One region of the Undibacterium sp. Ji83W genome, then DNA from elsewhere that is predicted to be linked to it. Evidence: predicted binding sites of a transcription regulator. Region 1 holds the regulator's gene; each other region holds the start of a gene.

Region 1 (10,294 bases):
ACCCCAGTAACGTTGACGTGAAATACCCCAGTCACGCAAACGCCAGGTAGTTTTCTTTTCGCCCAGGCCTTTGGCGACCAGATCACCAGCCACTGCATCAACTGTTGCTTTAAAGCTCAGACCATCATATTTACCTGAGTTGATAGTGAGGCCATTTTTCTCGCCGTACCAAGCATCCCATTTTTGGGGATTGAATCTCAGTCCTTCAAATGCCTCCTGAACTTGAGCTCGACCTGCATCATTGCCAATCCAGCGAGATTCGTCGCTTAATTTCTCTTCAAACTCAAGGAAAGCACCTGCCTTAACAACCTGTTTGATGCTGATTCCAAATTTATTGGCAAATTCGAAATCGCGTTCGTCATGCGCAGGCACGCCCATGACGGCGCCATCGCCATAGGTCATCAGGACATAGTTACCAACCCAGACTTCGACCTGTTCGCCAGTCAGAGGATGGGTAACGAACAAGCCGGTAGGCATGCCCTCTTTTTCCTTGGTCGCCATTTCGGCTTCTGTGGTACCACCGGCTTTACAGACTTCGATAAAGGCTGCCAGTGCGGCATTGTTCTTTGCTGCCAGCGTGGCAATAGGGTGTTCTGCCGCCACTGCGCAGAAAGTCACGCCCATGATGGTGTCAGGACGGGTAGTAAACACATACATCTTGCCGTCTTGTATCAGCGCGCCGCTGTCATCCTTGATCTCGTGCGGGAAAGCAAAGCGCACGCCTTCGCTTTTGCCTATCCAGTTGCGTTGCATGGTGCGCACTTGCTCAGGCCAGCCATCGAGATTGTCGATGCTGTTCAGCAGTTCGTCTGCGTATTGGGTGATGCCAAAGTAATAGCCAGGGATTTCGCGTTTTTCGACCAGGGCACCAGAGCGCCAGCCGCGGCCATCGATCACCTGCTCATTTGCCAGCACGGTTTGATCGACAGGATCCCAGTTGACGACCTGGGTTTTTTTGTAGGCGACGCCTTTTTCCAGCATCTTCAGGAACAGCCACTGGTTCCAGCGGTAGTAATCAGGGTCGCAGGTAGCGACTTCACGCGTCCAGTCAAATGCCAAACCTAAAGGTTGCATTTGCGACTTCATGTCTTCGATGTTGGCGTAAGTCCATTCTGCAGGGGATTTTTTGTAGGCTATTGCCGCATTTTCTGCTGGCAGGCCAAATGCATCCCAGCCCATGGGCATGAGGACGTTATAGCCCTTCATGCGCAGCTGGCGTGCCAGCATGTCGTTGATCGTGTAATTGCGCACGTGGCCCATGTGCAGCTTGCCGGAAGGGTAAGGAAGCATGGAGCAAGCGTAATACTTGCCTTTAGGAAAACGTGGATTGTTTTCTATTGCCGTATAGGCATCGATCTTTTTCCAATGGGTTTGCGCCGATTGTTCGACGTCAGAGGGCGTGTATTTTTCTTGCATGGCGTAAGCAGAAGTAGATGCGGAAATGACTCAGAACCTTTGATTATAACTGGTTCAGGCACATTATTGAGGAAAGCCTTATGGACAAAGGCTGTCAGGGCGACTTTATAGTGAACTGGCCGCCTATCCCGCTGGCGAAGTTTGAATTACCTGCGGGGTAGCCTGATGCCTTTTTAAGGCTTTTTGGCTTGCTTGCTGTCTGTCACGAACGAAATCCTCGCCAAACCTTGCGCCTGGGCAGCTGCCATGACCTGGGCAATAATTTCATAACGGGTAGATTTATCTGCGCGCAATTGCAATTCTGTCTGCTTGTTCTTTTTTGCCAGCAGCGCCAGCCTGGAATCCAGATCAGCCATGGCCAGAACTTGCTTGTCCCAATACAGGATGCCATCGGCATCAAAGGAAATACGCACGGCATCTGCCTGCTCTGGCACCGGTGCTGATTGCGCCTGCGGCAAATCCAGCTTGACTGCATGTGTCATGAATGGGGCTGCAATGATAAAGATGACCAGCAAGACCAGCATCACGTCGACCATGGGCGTGACATTGATGTCCGCCATAGAAGTCAAAGGGCGGGATGAAGATTCGCGCGGCGTATGGAATTGACCGAATGTCATCGCTGGAAAAGTATCAAGCCTTGCTCATATGAGCATGCAGGTCAAAAGCAAAGCCATCAAGCTCTGCCAGGGTAATGCGATTGACGCGGTTAAAGGCGTTATACGCTAGCACGGCAGGTATCGCCACCAGCAAACCCAGAGCCGTCATGATCAGGGCTTCACCTACCGGCCCTGCCAGTTGGTCGATTTGCACCACGCCATTGGAGGAGATCGCCGTCAAGGCACGGTAGATGCCCCAGACTGTTCCCAGCAAACCAACAAAAGGTGCGGTGGCGCCGACTGATGCCAGAAAGCTCAAGCCGGTTTCCAGCCTGACCGTCAAGCCTTGCAGTTCCTGACGCAAGCTACGAGTCAGGATTTCGCTGAGCCCGGCATTGGCAGACAAGGTGGCGCTGCGTTGTGCAGTATCGCCAGCTGCATGTGCTGCGTCTGCCAGAGTGATGAATACCTTGGACTGATCAGTCTGACGCAGAGATGACAAGGCATCCGCCAGGCTGGGAGCACGCCAGAATGCGCGCAAAGCTGGCGCTGCCTTACGGATACGCCAGAAACTCCAGCCCTTCATCAAGATCAGTGTCCAACTTAGCACAGACATCAGCAATAATAGCCAGCCGACCAGATGACCCAGGGCATCGGCCTGTTCCCAGTAATGTGCGATTGCAGAATTCATGCGTGTGCCGCTTATTTCACTTATTTAAATATCAGGCAAATGTTGTGTTATTAACGAAAACCAAATAGGACTTACGCAAAATTGTCCCAGCAAGGCGCAGCGACGAAGACAGTACTTTAGTACGGCTAGGAGCTGCAACGCAGCTGGGGCGGTTTTGCGTAAGTCCCACTACCGCAAACCCAGTACATCATACATATCATACAAGCCTGTAGACTTGCCTTGCAAGAAACGTGCAGCACGCAGGCTGCCGTGGGCATAAGTCACACGGCTGGAAGACTTGTGGCTGATTTCCACACGCTCGCCTATGCCGGCAAACAAGACCGTATGATCACCAACAATGTCACCACCGCGGATCGTGGCAAAACCGATGGAAGATGGATCGCGTTCACCAGTCACGCCTTCGCGGGCGAATACACCTACTTCATTGAGGTCACGGCCCAGTGCATCGGCAATGACTTCACCCATTTTCAGGGCGGTGCCTGAAGGGGCGTCGACCTTGAAGCGATGATGGGCTTCGACGATCTCGATGTCATAGCCCTCGGCAAAGCTCTTGGCTGCCATTTCCAGCAACTTCATGGTGACATTCACACCCACGCTCATATTTGGAGCGAACATGATGGCGGTTTTCTCTGCGGCAGCGGCAATCGCTGCCTTGCCAGCCTCATCAAAGCCTGTGGTGCCAATAATCAGCTTGATGCCATGCGCAGCGCAATATTCAAGATGCTTGAGCGTACCTTCGGGACGGGTGAAGTCAATAAGATAATCGGCATTCGCCAGGCCAGCCGCCAGATCGGCAGTAATGCTGATGCCGCATGGCTTACCCAGACCGGCTGCTGCATCCGTGCCCAAAGCTGGTGAAGCTGGCACATCCAAAGCGCCAACCAGGACCATATCATCGGCATTGCTGATCGCTTCGACCAGCATTTTTCCCATACGGCCAGAAGCCCCGGCCACGGCAATTTTCAGTGCAGTCATTAAATTTGATTTTCTTTAGATTTATTTCTCTTAAGACTTATTTCTCTTTTTTCTTCGGAGCATCGGTTTCCACTACCGATTGCACGCGATTCAGGCCCAGTGCAGATTCTGTGATGCGTGCCAGGTATTCTTTTTCTGTCGGCAAGTTACCGCCTTCAAACTTTGCTACCGTGCCATCCTTGAAGTACACCGAGACGCGGCTGGTAATACGCTCGCCATTTGGCTTGATCAGGCGGAAAGGATAATCCCAGCGGTCTTCATGAAACATATCGGTCAGCAAAGCCGTACCCAGCAGAAAACGCACTTGTTCACGCGTCATGCCTTCTTTTAATTGCGCCACCATTTCCTGGGAAACGAAGTTACCTTGCTGTATGGAAACGCGATAAGGTGAGAAAAAGGCCAATACTTTGCCAAAACCAGTAGGCTCTACCACTTGAGCGCCATTTGTATCGCTAGGCGTGCCCGATGTTGCATATACTGAAGTCTTGTCAGCCGAGGACAGCAGGGGAATAGGCGATGAGCATGCTGTCAAAGAAGCCAGCACTACCAGACCCGCTACACGGCTGATCTTCTTCCGCGTTAATTCTGAAAACAACAGTTGCATAGATAACCTCTTAATTGAGCAACAAGCCCTAAAACCCGATATCATAAAGCAGATAGCAATTTTTTGATCGAAAACATGACAAACAGCACCCCCAACCTCAAGGCCAGCGGTCTGAAAGCCACTCTGCCCCGTCTGAAAATCCTGGAAATCTTCCAAAACAGCCGGGTTCGTCATCTGACAGCAGAAGATGTGTATAAGATCCTGCTGAATGAAAATATGGATGTCGGTCTGGCAACTGTGTACCGTGTCCTGACCCAATTTGAACAGGCTGGCCTGTTAAACCGCAATCATTTTGAGACTGGCAAAGCCATTTTTGAATTGAACGAGGGTTCACACCATGACCATCTGGTTTGTCTGGATTGTGGTCGGGTGGAAGAGTTTTTTGATGAAGAGATTGAACAACGCCAGCAAACTATCGCTCTGGAACGTGGTTTCAAGATTGCTGAGCATGCGTTGGCGATTTATGGCAATTGCACCAAGCCAAATTGCGAGCATAAGGCTTAGGTGCCTGCGTCTCAATTTTAGTTTTTCAAGCGCATCGAGGCCTACACGTCTCGTGCGCAGCCAAGTTCACTTATTGATCTTGGTAACAACAGCTTCCACGGTGCCTATGATCTTTTGGGCATTAAATGGCTTGAGGATATAGCCATGTATGCCAGTTTTGACTACCTCATTAATGGTGTCCTGATCTTTATTGGCTGTGACCATGAGTACCCGTGCATCTGGCAGCAGCTCTCTGATACGCGGTAGAATTTCAGTGCCGCTGATTTTAGGCATCACGATATCGAGCAAGATCAGGTCAGGTCTGAGCTTCACTGCCATTTCCAGGCCAGTACCGCCATCAGTTGCCTCGCCAACGACGTTATATCCCTCGCTGCGTAATATGACTCTGAGTACTTCGCGGGTTACATCATTGTCATCAATTAGTAAAATCTTCGCGTTTCTCTTGTCCATGGCAAATTGTATTCGCGTGAATGTTTAATAAACTGCTTTGCTAGCCAGAGTGTGTTGACATCCTGTCTTATTGGCTTAATGCATTCGATAATAATTTCGAAGTGATATCCACGATAGGGATGACTCTTTCATACGCCATGCGGGTTGGTCCTATGACACCCAGGGTACCCACTATCTTACCGTTTACCTCGTAAGGCGCAGTGACGATACTCATTTCTTCCATGGGCACCAGTTGTGATTCACCGCCTATGAAAATCTGCACGCCGGTTGCCTTGCTGGATACATCCAGCAACTGCATGAGGCTGTTTTTTTGCTCAAACATATCAAACAGCTTGCGCAAAGAACTCATATTTGAAGACAAATCCTGCACATTCAGCAAATTACGCTCACCGGAGATAACGACCTCGTCATTATCTTCATCCATGGCATTGCTGCCCGCCTCTACCGCCGCCTGCATGAGCCTGGTCATGTCATTTTGCAATTGTCGCAATTCGCTATTGATGCGGGTACGAGCATCGGTAAAGCTCAGGCCACCAAAGTTCTGGTTCAAATAATTAGCGGCCTGCACCAGTTGGGTAGGTGTGTAATCAACATCTGTCAACAACAAGCGGTTATGGACTTCACCTGCTGGGGTAACGACCACCAGTAAAATACGCTTTTCTGACAGGCGTAAAAATTCTACCTGCTGGAAAATCGACTCGGTGCGCGGCGTCACGACGACACCGGCAAATTGGGTCAAGGAAGATAAAATTTGCGCCGCATTCGCAATCAGTTTTTGCGGCGGCTGCGCATTCATATTCGATTGCAGGCTCGACTGCAGGCGCGAGTCCATGCCTGCGCCATTCACGTCTTGCACAGTAAGCAAGGTATCGACGAAAACGCGATAGCCCCTGGGCGTGGGGATGCGGCCCGCAGAAGTATGCGGGCTGGCTACAAAGCCCATTTCTTCAAGGTCGGCCATGACATTGCGTATCGTCGCCGGGGATAATTCCAGACCCGATATTTTTGACAAGGCGCGGGAACCCACAGGCTGGCCGTCAGCGATATAACGCTCGACCAGGGCTTTTAATAAAGTTTGTGCGCGGATATCTAGTTGCATGGTTTCATTTTATGCGTTCATGACTGACATGAACATAGAAAAATTCATAGCCATAGAGTAAGGTCATGCAGATTGGCAAATTCCGCATCCGGCTTGATATGCAGATGGCGCTCATCTTCAATTTTTAAACCCTGACGGTTCATCCAGCCACCCTTCAAGCCCGCCTGTTGCGCACCTTGCACATCAAGCAACAAATCATCACCTACATACAACACCTCTTGCGGTGTCAGACCCAGCTCCTGGCACGCTGCCAGAAATATCCTGGGGTCAGGCTTGGCACAGCCAAAACGAAAAGCAGCGATGGACACCTTGAAGTGATGCGCCAGGCCTATCGCCTGCAAATCAGCAAAACCATTCGAGACCGTGCCCAGGACCAGTTTTTCTTGCAAAGCCTGCAAGGCCGGTTTGACATCGCTGTACAAGTCGACTTTGTTCCTGGCGTCGGCAAATACCGCCATGGCCTGGTCGGCTTTTTCGGCTGCCACACCATGCTCATCAAACACCTGTTTCAGCAGGGTATGACGCAAGGCCCATAAATCGTATTGAAAACGCTGGTCGCTCGCTACCAGCACATTCCTGCGCTCACGCAATTTTTCCACATTGTAATTTTGCGCAACAACGGGCACATGCTCATGCATCCATTGCTGCAACACTGATTCAGCATGGCGAATTACCGGTGCAACCGGCCACAAAGTATCATCCAGATCCAGCAAAACTGCTTTAATTGCCATAAAGAGCACTCATTCCATTCGTTGATGTCCTAATTATGTTCTAATCTTAGCCATCATGTCACCCTACCTTTGTTTATGACAGTACAGGCCAAAACCATTGCACTTGTTGGAAAATCTAATGCCTCAGGCATTGCAGACTCAATTCAGGAACTGGCCAATTTTCTCGCGAGTGCAGGACATCGCGTCGTCATCGAGGCAGAAACGGCGCAATACCTGCAATTGAGCGAGTTCAGCAACATGCCAGTGCCTGAGATAGGCAAGCTGGCAGATGTTGCCATCGTGGTGGGTGGTGATGGCACCATGCTGGGCATAGCGCGGCAACTGGCCCCTTACAATATCCCGCTGATTGGTATTAACCAGGGCAGGCTGGGTTTCATCACCGATATTGCGCTTGACCGCATGATCCCTGTCATCACGGAAATGCTGGATGGCAAATATGTCTCCGAGCGCCGCAGCCTGTTACAGGCCATCGTGACCCGCGACGGCAACCAGATTTTCAGTGGCGTGGCTTTCAATGACATCGTGGTCTCGCGTGGTGCTGGCTCAGGCATGGTGGAATTGCGGGTCGAGGTAGACGGGCACTTCATGTACAACCAGCGCTCGGACGGTCTTATCGTCTCGACACCGACTGGCTCTACGGCCTATGCGCTTTCTGCTGGCGGCCCACTGCTGCATCCCAGTTTATCCGGTATTGCGATGGTGCCGATTGCTCCGCATGCCTTGTCGAACCGCCCTATCGTCTTGCCAGACAGCAGCGAAATCGTTATCACTATCGTGGCCGGGCGCGATATCAGCCTGAATTTTGATATGCAAAATTTTGCCAGTTTGCAGCATCAGGACAGGATTATCGTCAATCGTTCTGCCCATACGGTGACCTTTCTTCATCCTCACGACTGGAATTATTACAACACCCTGCGCGAGAAATTGCACTGGAATGAGTACCCATCCGTAGAGGGTGCGCTGAATTAAGTTTTAGCCCACCCACTCTTACGAACACAGAAGTCACAGGCTGTTGCTAGAATAGCGATTTCGCTATGCTGGGGCATGTTGTCCAGCCCTGTTTTCTTAACAAACTCCTTCATGTCAGCCCATTATGTTGCGCACGCTTGCCATTCGTGATTTTGTCATTGTCGATACGCTGGAACTTGAATTTTCTTCTGGCTTCAGTGTGTTGACCGGAGAAACCGGCGCCGGTAAATCCATTCTGATTGATGCCCTGACGCTGGCCCTGGGTGGCCGGGGTGACGCCAGCATGGTGCGCGAGTCTGCCAGTAAAACTGATATCAGCGCAGAATTTGCCGTCAATGACATCCTTGCAGCATGGTTGAAAGAACATGAATTTTTTGACCAGGACCAGCCACTGATACTGCGCCGTACCATCGATAATGCCGGTCGTTCAAAAGCATGGATCAATGGCATCACTGCCACCGCCGGACAATTGCGCGAAATTGGCGACATGCTGGTGGATATCCATGGCCAGCACGCACATCAGTCCTTATTGAAAACCGAAGCACAGCGCGATTTGCTGGACATGCAAGGCGGCTTGCAAGAGCAAGTCACAGAAGTAGGCTTGCGTTACCGCGCCTGGCGTAACATCAGCAAGCAACGTGAAGAATTTGAAACCAATGCCAAGAGCGTCTTGCAAGAACGCGAGCGTCTGGAATGGCAGGTTGGCGAACTCGATAAATTGCAGATCAAACCCGGCGAATGGGAAAGCATCAGCCAGGAGCATACCCGGCTGGCCCATGCTGCCAGCCTGATGGAAGGTGGGCAAGAGGCGGCAACTTTGATCTCTGAATCCGAGCATCCGGTTCTGTCGCAACTGACTGCCATCCAGCAAAAGTTGTTGAAGCTGCTTGATTATGATGCGGCGCTAAAGCCCGTCACCGATGCGCTGGAATCTGCCTGCATCAATTTGCAGGAAACCACTTATGCACTCAATGTTTACCTGAGCCGCACCGAGCTTGATCCGGCCCGCCTGCGCGTGGTGGAAAACCGCGTAGAAACGATACACACGACGGCTCGGCGCTTTCACGTTGCACCAGAAAAGCTGCATGAAGAATTTGCCACGCTGTCAGCCCAGCTAGCCCAGCTATCAAATGCGACGGATATGGATGCCCTGAAAGCGCAGGAAGAAAAAGCCAGGCTGGCTTATCTGCAGACCGCGCAAAAACTCAGCAAAACCAGACAAAAAGTTGCCAAAGACTTAGGAGCAGCGGTCACCACGGCGATGCAAGACCTGAGCATGGGTGGAGGCAGTTTCTCTGTCGCACTCAATCCTGTAGAACCAGCCGCCTATGGCCTGGAACAAGTGGAATTTCTGGTAGCTGGCCATGCCGGGGTGCAGGCAAGGCCGCTGGCCAAGGTGGCATCTGGTGGTGAGCTGGCTCGCATCTCGCTGGCGATTTCTGTCATCACCTCTTGCGCTACAGCCACTCCTACCCTGATATTTGATGAAGTTGATAGCGGCATAGGTGGTGGCGTAGCTGAAGTGGTTGGGCGTTTACTGAAACGCCTTGGGCAAGACCGGCAAGTCTTGTGCGTTACCCATTTACCACAGGTGGCCAGCCAGGCTAACCAGCACTTCCAGGTCAGCAAGGCCAACCAGAATGGCAAAACCGTTTCACAGATAGAAGCACTCGATAATAAACAAAGAGTGGAAGAAATCGCCCGCATGCTGGGTGGCATAGAAATTACGGCGACTACGCGCAAACACGCCAGAGAATTATTGGCATCTTAAGAAAAAAAATACATCATGCGCTTCCTTAAAGAACCTGAATACTCACACGGCAAAATCGCCAAGACAGCCGTGGTGCTGATCAACCTCGGTACACCTGATGCACCGACAACTTCAGCCGTGCGCCGCTATCTCAAACAATTTTTATGGGACAGACGCGTGGTTGAAGTGCCGCGCCCAGTCTGGTGGCTGCTCTTGCACGGGATTATCCTGCCCTTTCGTTCTGGTCAGTCAGCAAAAAAATATGCGTCTATCTGGACCAAGGATGGCTCGCCATTGAAAATCCATACGCAAAAACAGGCAGCCTTGCTGAAAGGTTATTTGGGTGAACGCGGGCATGAAGTGCAAGTTGCGTATGCCATGCGTTATGGCTCACCTTCAATACCCGATGTCTTGCAAAAGCTAAAAGCAGATGGATGTGAGCGCATACTGATATTGCCCGCCTACCCGCAATATTCTGCCACGACGACGGCATCCAATTTTGACGCTGT
Region 2 (10,294 bases), on a different contig from region 1:
GCAGTCTCTTGCAAAACATCGATGTTGAAGCATTGGCAAAACAAACACGCTGGGACTTTTATCCCTTTGTGCTTGAACAAACGCTGGAACAGATGCCAGACCAAGCGCCGGAACAATCTTCAAGCCACAAAGATGGTCTCTCGCGTGACTGGCCCATGCCATCGGCAGGTGCTGACAAGCACAGAGGCTATGCCTTTCAATGGTATGCACTGGCCTTGATGGCTTTCTTATTTTTTGTTGTTACTGGATTTCGTCGTGGAAAAAACTGAAAAACAAAAGTCGCTTGGTCGCTGGAAATTATTCCTGGTGCTGGCAGTCTGTGCCGCCCCCATGGTCTTTTCCTATCTGACCTACTATGTCATCAAGCCCGAAGGCCGCACCAATTACGGCACCATACTGGACCCACGTAATTACCCTATGCCTAAACTGGCGGGGCATTTGCTGGGTGCTGCTGCGACCGATCCTGCCATTGGCCTGGATGCCTATAAAGGCAAATGGCTGATGCTGCAGGCGGACAGCGGTGCCTGTGCCGACGCATGCCAAAAAAGAATGTATGACATCCGCCAGTTGCGTACTGCACAAGGCAAGGAAATGGACAGGATAGAGCGCGTCTGGCTCATCACTGATGAAGCCCCGATTGATACCATGCTGATACGCCAGCATGACGGTGCGCGCATGTTGAAAGTCGACGCTGCAGCATTGAAAGCCTGGTTGCCGACCGAGAGTGATACCCAGATCAGCGACCACATTTACCTGATAGACCCGCGTGGCAACCTGATGATGCGTTATCCAAAAAATGCAGATGCCAACAAGATCAAAAAAGACCTCAGCAAATTATTGCGTGCGTCAGCGATAGGTTAAGAGCAGACTTATGTGGTTGCAGATTGCATTGACAGCACTCATGGTCGCGGTGATACCGGCGATGATGATTTTCTTGTCAAAAGAAAAGAATAAATATCGCAAACTCATTGCGGTGACCGTGACGCTGACCTTTGAACTCATCATGTTTGGGGCATTTACTCGCCTGACGGATTCTGGCCTGGGTTGTCCGGACTGGCCAGGCTGCTATGGACAGGCCAATCCATTGCAATCCCATGCAGCCATCAAAGCGGCTGAAATTGCCATGCCTACCGGCCCTGTCACTTTGCAAAAAGCCTGGATAGAAATGGTGCACCGTTATCTGGCCATGAGTGTAGGCATACTCATCATTGCCCAGATGGCCATCGCCTGGGCACGTCGTCGTCAGCTCAATTCCAGCCCCTGGCTGGCGACTTTCCTGCTGTTTTTTGTCTGCCTGCAAGGGGCTTTCGGTGCATGGACTGTCACGCTGAAGCTGCAGCCCATCATAGTGACCACTCACTTGATCCTGGGCATGGGCTTGCTGTCACTGCTCAGTGCCAGTCTGGAGCAGCAAAGTTCTTCCCTGGCTGGCACCAGCATTGCCGCTGCAGATGGCAGGCGCATGCTATGGCCTGCCGGCCTGGCCTTAATACTGGTCTTTGTACAAATCGCCCTGGGTGGTTGGGTGAGTACTAACTATGCTGCCCTGGCTTGCCATAATTATCCCATGTGCAATGGTCAGGTGATACCGGCGATGGACTTTGAACATGGCTTCAGTCTCTGGCGTCAGCTAGGCCAGACCATGAGTGGTGATTACCTGCCCTTCAATGCCCTGGTTGCCATACACTGGGTGCACAGGAATTTTGCTCTGCTGGTGGTCGCTGTCTGCCTCTGGGCTGCACTAAGGGCACGCAGGATTGCCGGGCTGGAAAAGCTGGGTCGCCACATCTTGCTCGCCATACTTGGCCAATTTATCATCGGTGTTTCTACCGTATTTTTTTCCTGGCCCTTGCTGTTGGCAGTTTTGCATAATGGGATGGCCGCCATGCTCGTGCTCTTGCTGACCATGTTAAACTACCGTATAAGGCATGTGAGCCTTGCCGCTGCCAAAGATAGATCATGACCACTTTAAGTTTGCCTACTAACCGACTGGCGCAGTACTGGGCTTTGACCAAGCCCCGCGTTACCCAGCTCGCCGTATTTTGCGCCGTTATCGGTATGTTTCTGGCTACGCCAGACCTGCCTGACTGGCGCGTTGTTGTTGCCGCCACCGTGGGAATCTGGCTGCTGGCAGGTGCTGCTTTTGCCGTAAATTGCCTGGTGGAAAAAGAAATTGATTCACGCATGGCAAGAACCGCGCGTCGCGCGACTGCCCAGGGCGAAATCACCGTGCCGCAGACCCTGATTTTCTCTGGTGTCATTGGTGGCATGGGCATGTGGGTCTTGTATACCATGGTCAATCCCCTGACCATGTGGCTGACCTTCACTACCTTTGTCGGCTATGCAGTTGTGTATACGATTATCCTGAAACCAGCGACGCCGCAAAACATTGTCATCGGTGGTTTGTCTGGTGCCATGCCTCCAGCGCTGGGCTGGGCAGCTGTCGCAAATGATGTGCCTATGCAGGCTTGGTTACTGGTGTTGATCATCTTCATCTGGACGCCACCGCATTTCTGGGCGCTGGCGATGTACAGGCGTGATGACTATGCCCGCTCTGGTCTGCCGATGTTGCCGATTACGCATGGCATGGAATTCACCCGCTTCCATATCTGGCTATACACCATCGCCCTGTTCGCCACCAGCATGCTGCCTTATGCCGTACACATGAGTGGCCTGATTTACCTGGTCAGTGCGATCATCCTTGGCCTGATTTTCCTCTGGTATGCATGGCGTATTTACAAGCATTATGATGATGTGCTGGCACGCAAGACTTTTGCCTATTCCATCATCTACCTGTCCCTGCTGTTCGCAGCCTTGTTGATTGATCACTATATCAAGCTATGAAAATTCTGAAGCATGTGACCAGTATGCTGATGGCACTGAGTTTGCTGGCCTTGGTGGCTTGCAATCCGGCGCAGGAAAAATTCAATAACACCGATCTGACCGGACTTGATTACGCCAAAGACTTTGCCTTGACCGATCACAATGGCAAGGCGCGCACCCTGGCAGATTTCAAGGGCAAGGCCGTGGTCATCTTCTTTGGCTATACCCAATGCCCGGATGTATGCCCGACCACCATGGTGGAAATGGCGAATGTCATGAAATTGCTTGGTGCTGATGCCGACAAGGTGCAAGTGTTGTTCGTGACACTGGACCCTGAGCGTGATACCCAGGCTTTATTGGCCAGTTATGTCCCCAATTTTGACAAACGCTTCCTGGGTTTGTATGGTGACGCAGCCGCAACGGCCAAGGTCGCCAAAGAATTCAAGGTGTTTTATCAAAAGGTGGAGGGTAAAACCCCAGGCAGTTATACCGTAGACCATACCGCCGGCAGCTATGTATTTGATCCTGAGGGGCGCATACGCTTATTCTTGCGCCATGGTCAGGGTGCAGAACCTGTTGCCCATGATTTGAAGATACTGTTGAAATAAGTCTGAACAGCACGCTCCGACCTGTCACATAAATCCGGCACACAAAACAAAAGGCACTCGCGAGAGTGCCTTTTTCATTGCTACAGCATGTTTTGATCAAGCAAAACTGCTGAGGCTACCCTTCATTTTCTTCAGAGCTGCGCTTTCGATCTGCCGTATGCGCTCGGCAGAAACACCGTATTCATCAGCCAGCTCGTGCAGGGTAGAACCTGTACCGTCATCATTTTTCAACCAGCGTGATTCTATGATGTGACGTGAACGTGCATCCAGCTTGGACAAAGCCGATTCCAGGCCTTCGCTTTGCAGACGGTCATACTGACGTGTTTCCAGAACACGGGTAGGCTCGTCAGATTCCGTTTTCAGATAAGCGATAGGAGCAAATTTCTCATCGTCATCATCCGTCGGTGCATCCAGGGCAATATCATGACCGGACAAACGCATTTCCATTTCGATGACTTCTTCGCGTTTGACATCCAAAGTTGATGCCAGGGCATCAATTTGTTTTGGTGTCATCGCGTCCAGGCCTTCTTTATGGCTGCGCAGGTTAAAGAACAATTTGCGCTGGGCTTTGGTCGTTGCTACTTTGACCAAACGCCAGTTTTTCAAAATGTACTCATGCATTTCTGCCTTGATCCAGTGCATGGCATAAGATACCAGACGCACACCCTGGTCAGGGTCGAAACGTTTGACGGCTTTCATCAGGCCGATATTGCCTTCTTGAATCAAATCAGCGTGGGGCAACCCATAGCCGAGGTAACCACGGGCGATGGACACGACCAGACGCAGATGCGACATAACCAGTTGCTGCGCAGCAGCCAGGTCATTGTCATTGCGTAATTTGTTTGCAAAGTCTATCTCTTCCTGATGCGTGAGCATAGGCAGACGATTGACTGCAGAGATATAGGCATCAATATTACCCAGCGTACCGCTAAAGCCTAAGGCCAGAGCTGTGCTGTCAGTTGCAGGGATCAATTGTGTCGATGTAGTTGCCATTTTTCCTCCTTATTGCTGCCTTAAGAGTATCAATTACTCCTTTCGGCACTATCAAGTTCCTATATTAGCACTCTCTTGAGAAGAGTGCTAATACTCAGATTCTATGAACTTCATCAAATAAATCTATTGAAAAACAAGCACTCATTTACGGCATTTATTACAACATGTATATCGCTTAGATACGAGCCAGAGTGGAAAGTTGCAATCTTGTCGATGCAAATTGTAAGAGGCTGTTGCAAAATCAAGATGCTCAGATCAATTCCTTAGCCTCGGAAGCAAGCAGTGCTTTATAAGTACTGCCAACATCATGTAGACGAAACAGAGCCAGAATTATTTTGCAGGAGCATTAAAAAACTAACCGGCGCGTGCCAATTGCCGTCTTACTGAGAGATAAACGCCTACCAGTCCAAGCAGCATGCTAACAGCCAATAGGATGGCACTCTGTACGATACCCAACGGAGCCAGGTGAAATTCTGAAGCATATAATTTAGCAAATTCAGCAATAGCCTTGTTCAAAGGCTGCAGTGATGCAGCAATCAGGCCCAGTGCCAGACCACCTGCCAGCAAGCCCAGCAAGGCACCGGTATAGTAATAAGGCTTGTGGATGAAGCTATTGGTAGCACCCAACAGGCGCGATACGGAAATTTCTGCCCTGTGTGAAATAACTTGCAGGCGGGTGGCATTAAAGACTACGACAATCACGACCACGCCCAGCGTGGCAGCGAGGAATAACAATCCCAGTTGCATGATCTGCACCAATGCTGCCAGACGCTTGACCCAGGCAGAGTCAAGTTGCACGACATCTACATCCGGCATCTGCTTGATTTCTTCTACCAGTGCTTCTATCTTGCCAGCATCATTATTCGACATGGACAATATATAGGCGTCCGGCAGAGGGTTACCGCCCAGGGTGGATAAGACTTCTGCCAGATTGGATGACTGCTCAAGGCTGGCGAGTGCTTTGTCCTTGGGGATAAAGCTCAAGTTTGCCGTGATGTTTTTCTCTTTCAGCAATTTCTTCAAGGGTATCGACAAGGCGGTAGCAGTTGCTCTTGGTGTGTCCGGGCTGACGAAGATACTGATTTCTGGTTCTATCGACAGTTGAGAAGAGATGGGGCGTATATTTTCTATCAGGGTCAGGCCAGCGATGGGCAAGGCCAGTGCGATCGCCACTACCAGTACATTGAACAAAAAATTGCCAGGGCTGCCACGCAAATGGGCAAACGCACTCTTGATGGCAAACAAGTGCTGACGGAACCAGTTGGTCATGAATTCATCCTTATTATTCTGTCATGCAGGATCAGGCGGCGAGCGAGGATTTCCAGGTACTGACTACCTGGCCCTGGCTCAGATAAATCACACGGCTGGCCTGATCAAGAAATTGTTCATCATGGCTGGAGATAATGCAGGTGACACCCGCGCTCTGGAAAGCCTTGAGCGCACCCAATACCTTGTTGGCATTGTCACGATCGAGAAAGGCGGTGGGTTCATCGGCCAGGATGATCTGTGGCCGGTTGACGATGGCACGGGCAATCGCTACCCGTTGCTGTTCGCCCCCTGATAATGCCAGCGGCAGGGAATAAGCCTTGTCAGGCAAGCCAACTTTTTCCAGCGCAATGCGGGCGCGAGTCTCGGCTTCGCTATGAGAAGCACCGGTAACGATGATGGGTAACATGACATTGGCCAGCACATGACGGTCAGTCAACAGCTTTTGATCTTGCAAAATCAGACCCAGCTTGCGGCGCAAATAAGGCAGGCTGCTGGTTTTTAGTTTGCCTATGTCCTGGCCATTGACTTTGACCTTACCCGCTGTCGGCTTTTCTATACCGGCGATCATCTTCAGCAAAGTGGATTTGCCTGCGCCTGAGGGGCCCGCCAGGAAGATCAGTTCACCGGCGGCAATCGATAATGAAACATCTTTGAGCGCATAGACATCTTGCGAATATTGTTTGCTGACGTGTTCAAATTCAATCATGGTCGCGTATGGTCTTTTTTGAGTTTCATCATTGGCCAAAACTGCACTTGCGCCTGGTTACATTCACTGAGGGGATTCAACTGAGCACATTTAGCTGAATTAGCTCAACTAGCTGAGCAAGGCATCAACAAATTCCTGGGCATTAAATGGTTGCAAGTCTTCAATCTGTTCACCTATGCCTATGAAATACACAGGAACAGGGCGGTTCTTGGCAATTGCTGCCAGCACGCCACCTTTGGCAGTGCCATCGAGCTTGGTGATAACCAGGCCAGTCAATTGCAGTGCATCATCAAAGGCTTTGACCTGGGCCAGTGCATTCTGGCCGGTATTGCCGTCGATAATGAGCAAGACTTCTTGTGGCGCACCATCCATGCCTTTGGCGATGACGCGTTTGATCTTCTTGAGCTCTTCCATCAAATGCAACTGGGTAGGCAGGCGGCCAGCAGTGTCCACCATCACCACATCGGTACCACGGGCGCGGGCAGACGCGACTGCATCAAAAGCCACAGCGGCAGGGTCGCCAGATTCTTGCGAGATCACTGTGACATTATTTCGCTCACCCCAGATCGTCAATTGCTCACGTGCTGCTGCGCGGAAGGTGTCACCCGCTGCCAGCAAAACAGATTGCTGATGGGTTTGCATATGTTTCGCCAGTTTGCCTATGGTGGTGGTCTTGCCAGCGCCATTTACTCCAGTGATCATCATGACCAGCGGTTGATAGCGCCCCAGTTCCAGCGGTTTTTGCAAAGGCGTCAACATTTCCAGCAGCAAGACTTTGAGTGCGGCCTTGACTTGCTCGGCATCTGTCAGTTTTTCTTCCTTGACCTTTTTCTTTAATCCATCCAGCAGAAACTGGGTAGCTTCTACACCGGCATCCGAGGTCAGCAGGGCAGCTTCGAGTTCTTCATACAAATCATCATCAATGCGGGCACCGATGAAGAGGGTGGTAAGATTCGAGGAAGTTTTGGCCAGTCCGGCTTTCAGGCGGCTTAACCATGAGCGTTTTTGCTCGGGTTCCGGCGCTTGAGGGGCTACAACTTCTGCCAGTACTGGCGCTTGTGCTGGCGTAACTTCAGCCACAGGCGCAGTAACGACAGCGGGCGTAGCAACAACAGCGGGCGTAGCAACAGCAGGGCTGGCTGGCGCAGTGACAACTGTCACAACTGGCGCGGGCTCAGCCACAACAACTGGTGCCTCTTCTTTGGGCTTCTTTTTGAAAAAACTAAACATCGGGATATTTGGGAGTGCGGGCGGCAAATAAGCCAGCCCTGATATTGGAATGCTGCCATTTTAACAGACAGCGCAACGTAAACTGATTTAGCCGTAGCAAGCATGCAATGAAAACAAATAGTAAAAAAAAGACAGTAAAAACAACAGTAGTAAAACGTCAAAGCCATCAAGTCCGCATCATAGGCGGTGCCTGGAAGCGCAGCCTGCTCAGCGTAGTTGATGCTGAAGGCTTGCGCCCAACGCCAGACCGTGTCAGGGAAACCCTGTTCAACTGGCTGAACCACTTGCTGCACAGTAACTGGACCGGTGTGCATTGCCTGGACTTGTTCGCCGGTAGTGGTGCCCTGGGTTTTGAAGCCGCCAGCCGCGGCGCGGCGCAAGTCATCATGGTGGAAGCGCATACTCCGGCCTATAAGCAACTGGAGCAAGTCAAAGACAAATTGCAGGCCAGCCAATGCAAACTGCTCAGGGCAGATGCGCTCAAGGCAGTCGAAAGTATGGCAAACCAGCCACAAAAAATGGATGTGATCTTCCTTGATCCTCCATTTGAGCAAGATTGGCTGGGTCGTATCCTGCCAGCATGTGCGCAATTGCTGAGTCCTAAAGGCTGTATCTATGTCGAATCCGAGTTTTCCCTGGCTGAACCGGCAGGCGATGAAGCGGCTAATGAAAAATTAGCTAAATTATTAAGCGGATGGCAACTTATCCGCGCCGATAAAGCCGGTAGTGTGTACTTCCATATACTGCAACGCAACATTTTGCCGCATGAGGCGCACGAAAATCAGGCATAATGCCTGCTCAACTTGGTGCATATCCTTATGCAGATTGCGAAAAAAGGGAGTGAAGATGGTCACAGCCGTTTATCCGGGAACATTTGATCCGCTGACACGCGGTCATGAAGACTTGGTGCGTCGCGCATCCGGTCTTTTTGATACTTTGGTGGTGGGTGTGGCGGATAGCAAAAGCAAGAATCCATTTTTCTCCCTGGATGAACGCCTGGAAATTGCCAATGAAGTGCTGGGGCATTACCCGAATGTCAAAGTAGAGAGTTTCTCTGGCTTGCTGAAAGATTTCGTGCGCAAAAATGATGCACGCGTCATCGTGCGCGGTTTGCGTGCCGTGTCTGACTTTGAATATGAATTCCAGATGGCAGGCATGAACCGTTATCTGTTGCCAGACGTAGAAACCCTGTTCCTGACGCCTTCTGATCAATATCAATTTATTTCAGGCACAATAGTGCGTGAGATCGCCATGTTTGGTGGTGATGTATCAAAATTTGTGTTCCCTTCAGTAGATCGCTGGCTGAAGAAGAAGGTCGCATTGCTGGCCGAGAGCAAGTCTTAAAGCAAGTACTGAAGTATATTCAAGTAGTACATGAAAGTGAAGTGACAACATGGCCCTGATGATTACAGACGATTGCATTAATTGCGATGTCTGCGAACCCGAATGCCCTAACGACGCCATTTACATGGGGCCGGAAATTTATGAGATCGATCCGCATAAATGTACCGAATGCGTAGGACATTACACGGAGCCACAATGTCAGCAGATTTGCCCGGTCAGTTGCATCCCTTTTAATCCTGAGTGGCGCGAAACACCGGAGCAGTTGAATGCAAAGTACGAGCAATTGCAAGCAGGCAAAAAGCCTGCTTGAGATAAGCCCTGCCTAAAAACAACGTACCTGATTACGGCCGCCATTTTTTGCCTGATATAAGGCCCGGTCGGCACGCAACACCAGATCACGGGCGATGCTGCTGGCATCGTCGTAATTGGTATTTTCATCGATGGTCGTCAGGCCTATGGATATCGTGGCCTGGCAAGTGCCAGCTTCACTCAATACAAAATCCTGGCCAGCGATACTTTTGCGTATACGCTCCGCCACCTGTATCGCATCATGCAAATTGGTGTTGACCAGCACTACCACAAATTCTTCTCCACCAAAACGGCCCAGGGTATCACTGAGACGCAATTCATCCTTGATGCGTTTTGCGACTTCCTTCAACACATCGTCACCGCCCTGATGTCCGTAACGATCATTGATCTGCTTGAAGAAATCAATGTCCAGATACATGCAGGCGATGCTGTATCTTTGCCTGCGAGCGCGGGCAATTTCTTCCAGCATGCGCTGTTCTACATAACGGCGGTTGCTGACGTTGGTCAGGGGATCGGTCAGGCCTATATACGTCAGGCGCTCATTGTTGATGACGTTTTCCAGGCAGATCGCAATGATGGAGCCCAGGCGTTCAATAAAATCTGTCGCCATATTCGGCTGGAAGCGGTCGGCCTTGAAGCTGCCCAGGTTCAGGCAACCTATCAGGCGGCCTTGCCTGCGCATGGGGATAATGGCAATGCTTGCCGGTTTTTTATTGAAACTGCTGAAGTAAGATGAATAAGCCAGGCTCTGGTATAAACCCAGTTGTGGTTTGCGCAGGGCAGTCTCAGGCTGGCTGAGTTCAACTTCATGCCGCAAGAAAATCAGATGCGGGAATTCATTCAAATCGATTTTGAGGTCGCACAGCATCTGCTGTAAATCACCAAATTTGTCGAACAATACCAGAGACACGACATCCAGCTCCGAAGTGATTGCAAGAGCACTGAAAATATTCGTGATGAGTTCGCGAAAACTGTTGGCGCCGATGATCTTTAAATCAAAACTCTGGTGACG
Region 3 (10,294 bases), on a different contig from region 1:
GGGCTACCCGTTTGGGATCTGCTTCCAGTTGGCCGTCAATATAGTCGTAGCAAGTGGCCTCGATGGCGGCTATGGTCGCAGCATCGGCCGTGGTAGGGAGTTGATTGGTACCAGGGCTGGCGTAAAAGGTAGCGGCGACGAAAAGGGTCACAAGGGACATGGTTTTGGTTCCTGATTAAGTGCGGCTTTTAAAAGATCAAATACGGGATGAAATAAAGTATGACATGTTTGTTGACCCCTTAGCGGGAGTCACCTGTCTGAGCAAGTGCATCAATTTACCTTGACCCGGTATATTCATGTTGGTTCCTGGTATTTGTTCGCGTTACTATCTTCAGGAAAAATCTTCACAGTGATAAAAAAGCCCCGCAAGAAGCGGGGCTAATCATTGCATGGCCTGATGTTTCAAAGTCGGATCAAATCAGCACATTGATAATCGCATTGCCTATGCCTATCAATGCTGCACCAGAGATCAAGCCAGCGCAGATAGGTTCGCAACCTTCTACCCAGAAATCATGGCCTTTGCTGCCAGGAGTGCTGTTGCGGCTGCCCATCCACCAGAATATCGCTGCACCTACCCACATTGCCAGGCAAGATTCTGGCGGCAGGATGACGCCCAGACCGATGGAGACTGCAGACAGCGGGAAGCGGCCTTTGGTGAATATGCGGGCAAGTTCGATGATAGTGGCTGCCACTGCTGCGACGATGATGCCGGTGATGGCAGATGCTGGCAGGCTGCTGAAGCCTTTGGCGATCAGTTCGGCCACGCCTTTCCATTGCATCGCACCTGGGAAGGCAAACTTGTCGGAGACGATAGTGGCGGTGGAACGTATGCCATCAGCATCTGGTGGCAAGAACAGCAGGAAGTACAGCGGTACGCAAGCCAGCGCGCCAGAGAAAATGCCGATGATATGGCCTATTGCCTGCTGCCTTGGTTTTGCGCCCAGCATATAGCCCGGTTTGATATCGGACAGCAGGTTGGATGCATTCGATGCCACTTCAGCCGTCATGCCTGCAGGTATCAGGTTGTTGGCTGGATTAGTACTGTCGATGGCACCCATGCTGAACTGGGTGATCTTTGACAGCGTGCCTGTCGGTGTCCAGGATGTCAGCGCCATCGCATTGGCACAGATGATGGTCAGGATGAATACCAGCGGTAGGGTGATGATGGACATCAGCCATGGCACACCAAAGAATTCATGCGTGGTCCATGCCGCCAGGATACTGAAGATGGGGATGCCTATGTAAGAGATGATGAGCGGAACTTCAATATGGTCGAGTATCGTGCTGGTTTGGTCGGCTACTTTATTTTTATCCGCTTTTTTGAAGATGCTGGTGAACAGTTCAGGCTTGGCTGCAAGGCTGATGAAGGAGGCCACCACCATCATCGAAACCGCCCACCACAGACCCCATTGATTGACGATCTCGGTACGTGAAATAGGTACCAGTTTGCCGCTAGGTGCGATGCGTTCGACGATATCGCCACGTTGTATCATCCACGGTGCCAGGAAAACGAAGTTGATGATGGTACCCAGCAAGACGCTGCTGGCGACACGTATACCCATCAGGCCGCCTACGCCCAGCATGGCAGCATCGAGGGTAAAACGCAGACCCAATGCACGGAAATCTGTACCCAGGATTTTTGGGATCAGCATGTCATATTTGACCGCTGCGGCGTAATAGTAAGAGTCAAACCGTTCCTGGAAATGCCAGGCTTCTGTCATGCCTGCCCATTTGTCCATGCGCAGGATTTTGAACTGTATGAGTTTCATCCAGCCATCGCTGGTGATCATCTGGTAGATTGCCGTCCACATGGCAGAGAAAGCCATCAGGCGCGCCTTGTACATGCCGCTGGCTGCTTCACCGGTATACACGGCATCCAGCACCACGCCGCAGGCACGGCCTTCAGGGAAGGGCAACTGGTCTTCATTGATAAAACGGCGCTTCATCGGGAAGGCAACCAGCACACCCAGAATGGAGCAGATACTCATCCACACCACCAAATGCCACCAGCTGACTACCGTGCCACTGATCAGCATATACGCTGACAGCACGGTATTGAGTGGCATGGTCATGTAGCCAGCAGCTGTCGCGATGGATTGTGTGCAGTTGTTTTCAAGGATGGTGAAGTCTTTGGCCAGGCCCAGATTGGCAAGTATCTTGAAAATCGCAAATGCCAGGATGACCGAGGTCAGGCCTACACCTATGGTGATGCCGGTTTTGGCTCCGATGTATAACGCGGTTGCAGACAATATGCCGCCAAGCAAAAAACCAGTAAATGCCGAGCGTATGGTCAACTGTGCCATATCACCACGGTAGATATTGGTGAACCACCACTCGTCCTTTTGGGCGCGGGTCCAGGTTCGTATTTGCTCATCGCTTAATTGTTGCAGCGCCATATTTTCTCCGAAGCGGTTGTCTTGCTTGATGATGATGCCCGGCTTGTTAATTCATACGCAAGATCATTGCAAATATGAAACACAGAGCCGGAAATATGAAAATTTTCTTTCAGGTGCGGCAGTATCCAAGCGGCAGATGTTTTCTGTCAAGCGTGCTTGCTGAAAAAAGGCTTTTTGCTGTTGTTCCAATTTGATTTATAGTGAAACTGGCATCGATGCGTGACTGCCCCCGACCTGAATTGTCCCGGTCGGCGTGACCGGGGCAGAATTCCTGGCATGCAAATTCGGGAGTCAGTGGCTGTTCAAATCCAATGCTGCCTTGCGAACTGCCGCAGCAATGTCCTTGCTGATGGCAGGATCATTGACAGCCCTGGCAAGGGTGACTCCGCCGACCAGCAGTGCCAGCAAGGCAGTTGCTTCTTCGCGTTTGGCATTAGCTTGTCCATCCAGGCCTGCAGCCACAGTTTCTATGATGGCCAGCAATTCGGTTTCATACGCTTGCCGCGTCTTTTCCTCTGCCCGCGCCACTTCAGGCGACAGGCTTTGTAATGCGCAGCTATCGGCCAGGTCACAAGTGCGACGCTCCCCGAGGTAAAAATCGATAAATGCCGTGCGCCAACCACTGCCCAGTTGCTCGCGCGCCTGGTTGACTCCCAGCTTCAGGTCTTCAAGCCCGGCAACTACCGCCTCACGGAAAGCATCTGCCTTCGACTTGAAATGAGTGTAAAAAGCGCCCGATGTTACTGCGGCATCTTTTGCCAGCCCATCAACGCCAGAACCACCAAAACCCCGGCTGCGAAATCCACGACCTGCACTTTTGAGTATCTTTGCCTTGCTTTCTTCTTTTTGTCCCGCCCGGTGTGCCATGTAAAAAATCTCCAGAATAAAAATGCTATTTAAAACTTTACAACATAACGATCGTTATGTAATTATGCATCACATCACGACCGTTATATAACGTCCGTGATGCGGGAGTCAAGGGCTGCTCTTTGGCTCGACCATCCATTTTGCTCAAGGAGTTAAGCTATGCCTATCTCAGTTCAAGTTACTACAGACCTTCTTACTCTTGAGGGCGAGCGTGACGTTCTCCCTCTTGTTGCAGACGCTTTACTGCGCGTGCACGGTTTGACTGGCAACAAGTTCATGACGCCTAACGTCGTCGGCCATCTGGCCGTCAGCCCGGAGGCGCGCAGCTATGCTGGTGGCAAGCTGCAGTCGCTGGCGGTTGTCGAAGTGAAAGTTCCCTCAGTCACTTTCCCTACCGCCGAGGTCAAGCAGGCCTTTGTCAGTGAGGTCACTGACATCATAGACAGGCTCAAGCAGGGGGCGCATCCGCGGGAAAGGACATATGTCAACGTGACATATGCAGTTGATGGCACCTGGGGTATTGCGGGCAAGGCTTATTCCAATGCCGAGATGGGTGAGTCTGTGCAGCAAGGGTTCCACTGAAGCAAACGGCCCACGCAAACCGATTCGGGAGGCAGCACTATGCAACAATCAAACTATCTGTTTTTTACTATGCAATGCGAGCAGGCCCTGGATTTTTATACGCATTGCGGCTTGGGCAGGGTGACCGACATCCTGCGTCATGGTGAGGCTGGGATGCCATTGAAGAATGAGGCCATGCGCGGCAAGATCATGCATGCCAGGTTCGAGGGGCCAGGTGTGCTTTTTTATGCCTCAGACAATGATGATGCAGAGCCTATGCGAGGTTCTGCGCACATATTGATGATGGATAGCCGTGAGCAAACCGATCAGCTGTTTGCACTCATGAGCCAGGGCGCAAATGTGACTACGCCGTTGGCTGTGCAAGTCTGGGGAGATTATTTTGGCAAGCTGACTGACCAGTTCGGTGTGCAGTGGATGTTTAACTGTGCTGCCTGAATTGGATGCTAGCGAAGAGAGTAGAGTGTGATGGACAATAAAAAACCCCGCAACGAAAGTTGCGGGGTTTTGAGCAATGCGACTCTCGGTTAGATTACTGAGAGTAGCTAGCAGCTATTACATCATGCCGCCCATACCACCCATACCGCCCATGCCACCCATATCACCGCCCATGCCGCCACCTGATTTGTCGTCAGGCAATTCAGCAACCAGAGCATCAGTAGTCAGGATCAGGCCAGCAACCGACGCTGCATTTTGCAATGCGGAGCGAGTTACTTTAGCTGGATCGAGAATACCCATTTCTATCATGTCGCCGTATGTGTCATTGGCAGCATTGAAGCCGTAGTTGCCTTTGCCATTGATGATGGCGTTAACAACAACGCTAGGTTCGCCACCGGCGTTAGCAACGATTTCACGCAGAGGTGCTTCGATTGCTTTCAGAACCAGTTTGATACCTGCTTCTTGATCTGGATTGTCGCCTTTGATTTCGCCAGCAGCTTGACGTGCGCGCAGCAGGGCAACGCCACCGCCAGGAACAACGCCTTCTTCTACGGCAGCGCGAGTTGCGTGCAGAGCATCTTCAACGCGGGCTTTTTTCTCTTTCATTTCAACTTCAGTTGCAGCACCAACCTTGATCACAGCAACGCCGCCTGCAAGTTTGGCAACGCGTTCTTGCAGTTTTTCACGGTCGTAGTCAGAAGTTGCTTCTTCGATTTGCGCGCGGATTTGTTTAACGCGTGCTTCGATACCAACAGCCTGGCCAGCGCCATCGATCACGGTCGTGTTTTCTTTACCGATTTCGATACGTTTAGCTTGACCCAGGTCAGCCAGAGTTGCTTTTTCCAGTGTCAGGCCAACTTCTTCAGCAATCACTTGACCACCGGTCAGGATAGCGATGTCTTCCAGCATGGCTTTGCGACGGTCACCGAAGCCTGGCGCTTTAACAGCTGCAGTTTTCAGGATGCCACGGATGTTGTTCACAACCAGAGTTGCCAGCGCTTCGCCGTCTACATCTTCAGCGATGATCAGCAGTGGGCGGCCGGATTTTGCAACTTGTTCCAATACTGGCAGCAGGTCACGGATGTTCGAGATTTTTTTGTCGAACAACAGGATGAACGGGTTTTCCAGGATAACGGATTGTTTTTCTGGATTGTTGATGAAGTAGGGTGACAGGTAGCCACGGTCAAACTGCATACCTTCAACGATGTCGAGTTCGTTGTCCAGGGATTTGCCGTCTTCAACAGTGATCACGCCTTCTTTGCCAACTTTGTCCATTGCCTTGGCAATGATGTCGCCGATGTTTGCATCGGAGTTGGCAGAGATGGAACCAACTTGAGCGATTTCTTTGTTGGTTGTTGTTGGCTTGGACAGAGTCTTGATTTCAGCAACGATGGCTGTAACCGCTTTGTCGATACCGCGTTTCAAGTCAGTTGGGTTGAAGCCAGCTGCTACATATTTGAAACCTTCGCGAACGATGGCTTGTGCCAGAACTGTCGCTGTCGTTGTACCGTCACCAGCGTTGTCAGAAGTGCGGGAAGCCACTTCTTTCACCAGTTGTGCACCCATGTTTTCCAGTTTGTCTTTCAGTTCGATTTCTTTAGCTACAGAAACACCGTCTTTAGTGACTGTAGGCGCGCCGAAAGAGCGTTCCAGAACGACGTTACGGCCTTTAGGGCCCAGGGTGACTTTAACTGCGTTCGCCAGGATGTTGACGCCATTGACGATTTTCGCACGTGCGTCATCACCAAAAATTACTTGTTTAGCTGCCATATTAATTCTCCGAATTCTTTAATTGATATCGTGGATGTCGATTACTTCTGTACGACCGCGAAGATGTCTTCTTCACGCATCACCAGAACTTCGTTGCCGTCAACTTTGACAGCCTGACCAGAATATTTACCGAACAAAACGCGGTCGCCGACTTTAACGTCCAGGGCGCGCACAGTACCGTTGTCCAGCAATTTGCCAGGACCAACAGCCAGTACTTCACCTTGATCTGGCTTTTCAGCTGCAGCGTCAGGCAGAACGATACCAGATGCGGTTTTTGTTTCTTGATCCAGGCGTTTCACGATCAGGCGATCATGCAGGGGACGAAGGTTCATACTAGCTCCTTTAAATTTGCGAGTAATTACTATTGGAATTCAATTAAGCTGGAGAAAGACTTTGTTAGCACTCTCTCTCAACGAGTGCTAAGTATATGGGCGAGGGGAGGGCTTTTCAAGAGCTAAAAAAGGGCTAAACTAATATTTCTTTAATAATCAGCAACTTAGTTGTGATTAAGTTGTGCTTTCATACTGGTGTTTGACTGCTTTTTCCCGTGTGGATTGTTTTTCGCGTAGATTGAAATGTATTTTTTGATATTGTATTGCAGCTGAGTAAATATTAATTTACTCAGCTTTGCACTGCAAACCGCTGCTGGATGTTACACAATCGTCAATGCTACCGGTCCAGCCAAGACGGTGTAGGCATCATTGTACAAATACCAGAGTGCATAATTACCAGCGGCGAGGCTGGCGGTATTGAGAGTCACGCTGCCCTGACTATTGCTGGCATATTGCCACTCCAGTGAATTGCCATTGCCCGGTACTGCACCGGCAGCGTATACACCTATCCAGTTTTTGGCATTGACTTGTGCTGGTAATGCCGCATAGGAGGCAACCACATTGCTGCCGCGCGAGATGCGCGGAGTGGTGGTAGTCAGGCGAGCGCTATTGCGTTGACCGCCGATCAAAGGATCTGTGCGATTGTTATTACTATTGTTGCCCACTGCTTCCACATGACCGGCTATCCGGCGAAAAAACTGGCTGTCGGCACTGCTGCTGATGCTGAAGTCATACCAGCCAAAACTGCTGATCAATGGATATTCGAGTCGCAAACTCTGGCCACCTGCCAGTGAGTAGGTGTTTGCCAGGCTGCCATAGGCATTGTCGCTGACGGTGAAATTGCAGGGCTGTACATTGTCGATATTGGACAGGGTGAGCACCAGTTTGCCACTATTGCTATCGTGGGCTGCCTGTACCTCAGGCTTGATGATGGCCGTGGTGCTGCCGCGCCATTCGCGCATCAAACCATTCGGGCCATAGGCGCTGAGCTGGTAAGTATCAGTACTCCAGTTCCAGGTTTCTTTCTGGATTTGCTTGCCAGCTTCAACGGTGTAATGCCAGGGGCCACCTGTGCGCACTTTTGAATACACAATAAAAGCAGCGCCAGCGGTGCCATTATTAATGAAGCTGACTTCCAGTTGCCTGCTGTTGTTGGCCCTGGCCTGTGCTTCCAGCAGATATGGCAGGCAGCAGGCTGGGCGCGGGCCTTGTGCTTGCAGATAGGCCTCCTGGCGTGGCTGGCTCTGGTTGACTGGCGGCACAGGATAGGGTTTGCCATTGACAGGTACATAGGCTGCAGTTTTTGGTACGGTAGTTGGCCAGTTTTGATCCGGGGATTTGAAATCAAATGCAGAAGTCAAATCACCGCAGACTGTACGTCGCCACGGCGATATCTGTTTGCAACTGACTGCGGCCCTGTCCTTGCCCAGGCCATTGACCAGCCATTCTTCAAGAAAGCGTAACTTCGAGGTATGGTCAAAAACCTGGGAGCAAACCTTGCCACCTTTGCTCCAGGGCGAGATTACCAGCATGGGCACGCGCGGACCCAGCCCCACAGGTTCACTGCCGTATTTTTCATAGAAGCCATTGTCTGCCAGCGTAGACCGGCCCATGGCGGTGGTGATGGGCGGGATATGAGGTGGCACATGATCGAAGAAGCCATCGTTCTCGTCGTACATCAGCAAGAACACAGTCTTTGCCCACACCTCGGGTTCAGCCACCAGAGCAGCCAGCAAGCGTGCGGTCAGGTTTTCACCTGCGTTGGGGGAGTTGGGTGAATGCTCTGTGTAATCATTTGGTGCGCATATCCAGGATACCTGCGGTAGCCTTCTATTGCGCACGTCATCTGCAAAAGCGCTGACCAGACCATCACCCTTGCTGCCACCCACACTGGCACCAGGTGCCATAATGCGTGCTTTCTGGTACAGCGGCGAGCTGCTGCTTAACCTGCTGCCGTCTGCATTCACTCGGAAATTCTTGAAATAGGCGAGGTAGTTGTCGCCGTAATTATCCCATTCCTGATACACCTTCCAGCTGACCTGATTGGATTCCAGCACTTCTGCATAGGTTTGCCAGTTGGGCGCACCGGATGTAACTGCGGCAGAGACATCGTCATTGGCCGGGTCGGCATTGTAGTAGTCCCTGGCATCAACGTTATACAGGCTGCCCATGCCACCCAACCAGCCCTGGCTGGTGCCCGTCAGCGAATACATGCGGTTGGGGTCGGTCGCACCAAAGATCGAGCAATGATAGGCATCGCAAATGGTGAATGCATCTGCCAGTGCGTAATAAAACGGCAGGTCGCCACGGTCAAAATAACCCATGGTTTGCACCGTTTTTTTGCTGACCCAGACATCCCAGCCTTGCCAGGTTTGTTGCGATCCTTTCCAGGAGTGATTGGTGCCGACAGACAGGGCACTGGTGTTTTTGGCGTCAAAATGGAAAGGTAAAACACTGCCGCCTGCCGGATTGGGTTGCTGCCAGACGGGAGCGCCATTCGGCAAGCTGATGGCACGCGGATCATCAAAGCCGCGCACACCGGCCAGGGTGCCAAAGTAATGATCGAAAGAACGGTTTTCCTGCATGAAAATCACCACGTGGCCAACATCTGCCAATGTGCCAGTGACATTGTTTGCCGGTACGGCAAGGGCTTGCTGTATCACCCCGGGTAACATGCTGGCACCAGCACTTGCGACTGAAAATCGCAAAAATTTTCTGCGGCTGTCTGAAATCATTTCTCATCCCCTTTTCATTTAAGTTTAGTGTTTAATCAGTGCTTATTACTGTATGAAAATATATTAGTAATATGTCGGCAATATGACAGCATTGGTTTAAAAGGGGAATCAGGCAATGCTGATGTTCCTGATCCTAATTCGCTGAATTGATCTTTATTATTTGGTTGTCAAACCAAAATAAGCTTGCGGTTTGAGTGTTAATGCATTAATCTCCCAATATTGGTTGTTTGACCAATATTGGGGCTTCACATGAATACTATTTTTAATCCTGCGCCTGGCAAAGCCATACACTCTCGTGTGGTGTTGATGACTGGTAGCATGGGTTGCGGCAAATCAAGCGCTGCGGCTGGATTTATTAAACTGGGTGTGCCGGTGATTGATGCAGATCTGGTGGCGCGCGCGATACATCAGGACAGCCAGCACCCTGTGCTGGCGGAGATTGCCTCGGTATTGCCGCAATTGTTGACAGAAGTTGGTTGCCTGCGACGTGGCATTCTTCGAACAGTGCTGGCCAGTGATACTCATGCAAATCGTTGCCTGAGAAATTTGCTGCAGCCATATGTATTACAGGCCATGTGGCAATGGACTATCCAGCAAACAGCAGCCTATGTCATTTGGGAGTCGGCATTGTTGCCTGATAAAGATCATGGCTTCATGTACGATAGCGTCTTGCTACTGCAGGCAGATGAGAAAACACGCCTGCGGCGTGTACGTCACCGTAATCCTGACTGGACGGAAGTGGAGATCCTGCAGGTTTTCAGTATGCAGGCACAGGAATATGCTTTCCGGGGACAAGCCCATGCATTGATGATCAATCAGGGCAGTATCGCAGAGCTGAACCGGCAAGTCTTGCAGCAACATCTTATTTATATGTCGTACTGGAGCTAACAATGAAAAAAATCGCATTCTCTGGCACTCTTGATCCCATCACCAATGGTCATCTGTGGGTGATACAAGAAGCCAGGGCATTGGCTGATGAAGTCGTGGTTTTCATCTCTGAAAACCCGGGCAAGAAGCCGCAGTTTTCTGCGCCCGAACGCAAGGACATCATTGAGCGCAGTGTGGCTGAATGTGGCTGGCACAACGTCAGTGTCGTCATCGTCAAGGGGGATTACACTGCCCGTGCTGCCAAGCGCCATGGCATAGAGTATCTGGTGCGTGGCATACGTAATACCTC

What was found. The regulator HrcA, encoded in region 1, represses chaperone genes, less so after heat shock. The targets are predictions, from matches to a motif close to TTAGCACTCNNNNNNNNNGAGTGCTAA.
Region 2: rpoH (RNA polymerase sigma factor RpoH) is a predicted target of HrcA. The motif match lies at 4,489-4,515, and genes of this name have one in related genera.
Region 3: groES (co-chaperone GroES) is a predicted target of HrcA. The motif match lies at 6,447-6,473, and genes of this name have one in related genera.

Annotation. Positions count from the first base shown of each region.
Region 1 is NZ_JBMPOZ010000005.1:75,646-85,939, reverse strand. Features, by position in the region: gene leuS (leucine--tRNA ligase) at 1-1,416, opposite strand, end outside; gene ACO0LD_RS11025 (ExbD/TolR family protein) at 1,590-2,033, opposite strand; gene ACO0LD_RS11020 (MotA/TolQ/ExbB proton channel family protein) at 2,047-2,703, opposite strand; gene dapB (4-hydroxy-tetrahydrodipicolinate reductase) at 2,872-3,678, opposite strand; gene ACO0LD_RS11010 (outer membrane protein assembly factor BamE) at 3,716-4,282, opposite strand; gene fur (ferric iron uptake transcriptional regulator) at 4,358-4,786, shown strand; gene ACO0LD_RS11000 (response regulator) at 4,853-5,236, opposite strand; gene hrcA (heat-inducible transcriptional repressor HrcA) at 5,304-6,335, opposite strand; gene ACO0LD_RS10990 (HAD family hydrolase) at 6,380-7,066, opposite strand; gene ACO0LD_RS10985 (NAD kinase) at 7,142-8,035, shown strand; gene recN (DNA repair protein RecN) at 8,160-9,806, shown strand; gene hemH (ferrochelatase) at 9,822-10,294, shown strand, end outside.
Region 2 is NZ_JBMPOZ010000003.1:204,001-214,294, reverse strand. Features, by position in the region: gene ACO0LD_RS07690 (SURF1 family protein) at 1-269, shown strand, start outside; gene ACO0LD_RS07685 (SCO family protein) at 256-861, shown strand; gene ACO0LD_RS07680 (COX15/CtaA family protein) at 872-1,963, shown strand; gene cyoE (heme o synthase) at 1,960-2,844, shown strand; gene ACO0LD_RS07670 (SCO family protein) at 2,841-3,431, shown strand; gene rpoH (RNA polymerase sigma factor RpoH) at 3,528-4,424, opposite strand; gene ACO0LD_RS07660 (cell division protein FtsX) at 4,779-5,693, opposite strand; gene ACO0LD_RS07655 (cell division ATP-binding protein FtsE) at 5,725-6,399, opposite strand; gene ftsY (signal recognition particle-docking protein FtsY) at 6,508-7,629, opposite strand; gene rsmD (16S rRNA (guanine(966)-N(2))-methyltransferase RsmD) at 7,737-8,420, shown strand; gene coaD (pantetheine-phosphate adenylyltransferase) at 8,476-8,973, shown strand; gene ACO0LD_RS07635 (YfhL family 4Fe-4S dicluster ferredoxin) at 9,023-9,283, shown strand; gene ACO0LD_RS07630 (DUF484 family protein) at 9,296-10,294, opposite strand, start outside.
Region 3 is NZ_JBMPOZ010000001.1:712,453-722,746, reverse strand. Features, by position in the region: gene ACO0LD_RS03365 (nuclear transport factor 2 family protein) at 1-160, opposite strand, end outside; gene ACO0LD_RS03360 (OPT family oligopeptide transporter) at 414-2,396, opposite strand; gene ACO0LD_RS03355 (TetR/AcrR family transcriptional regulator) at 2,688-3,263, opposite strand; gene ACO0LD_RS03350 (tautomerase family protein) at 3,423-3,845, shown strand; gene ACO0LD_RS03345 (VOC family protein) at 3,885-4,280, shown strand; gene groL (chaperonin GroEL) at 4,398-6,050, opposite strand; gene groES (co-chaperone GroES) at 6,092-6,382, opposite strand; gene ACO0LD_RS03330 (phosphocholine-specific phospholipase C) at 6,703-9,117, opposite strand; gene coaE (dephospho-CoA kinase) at 9,367-10,005, shown strand; gene coaD (pantetheine-phosphate adenylyltransferase) at 10,008-10,294, shown strand, end outside.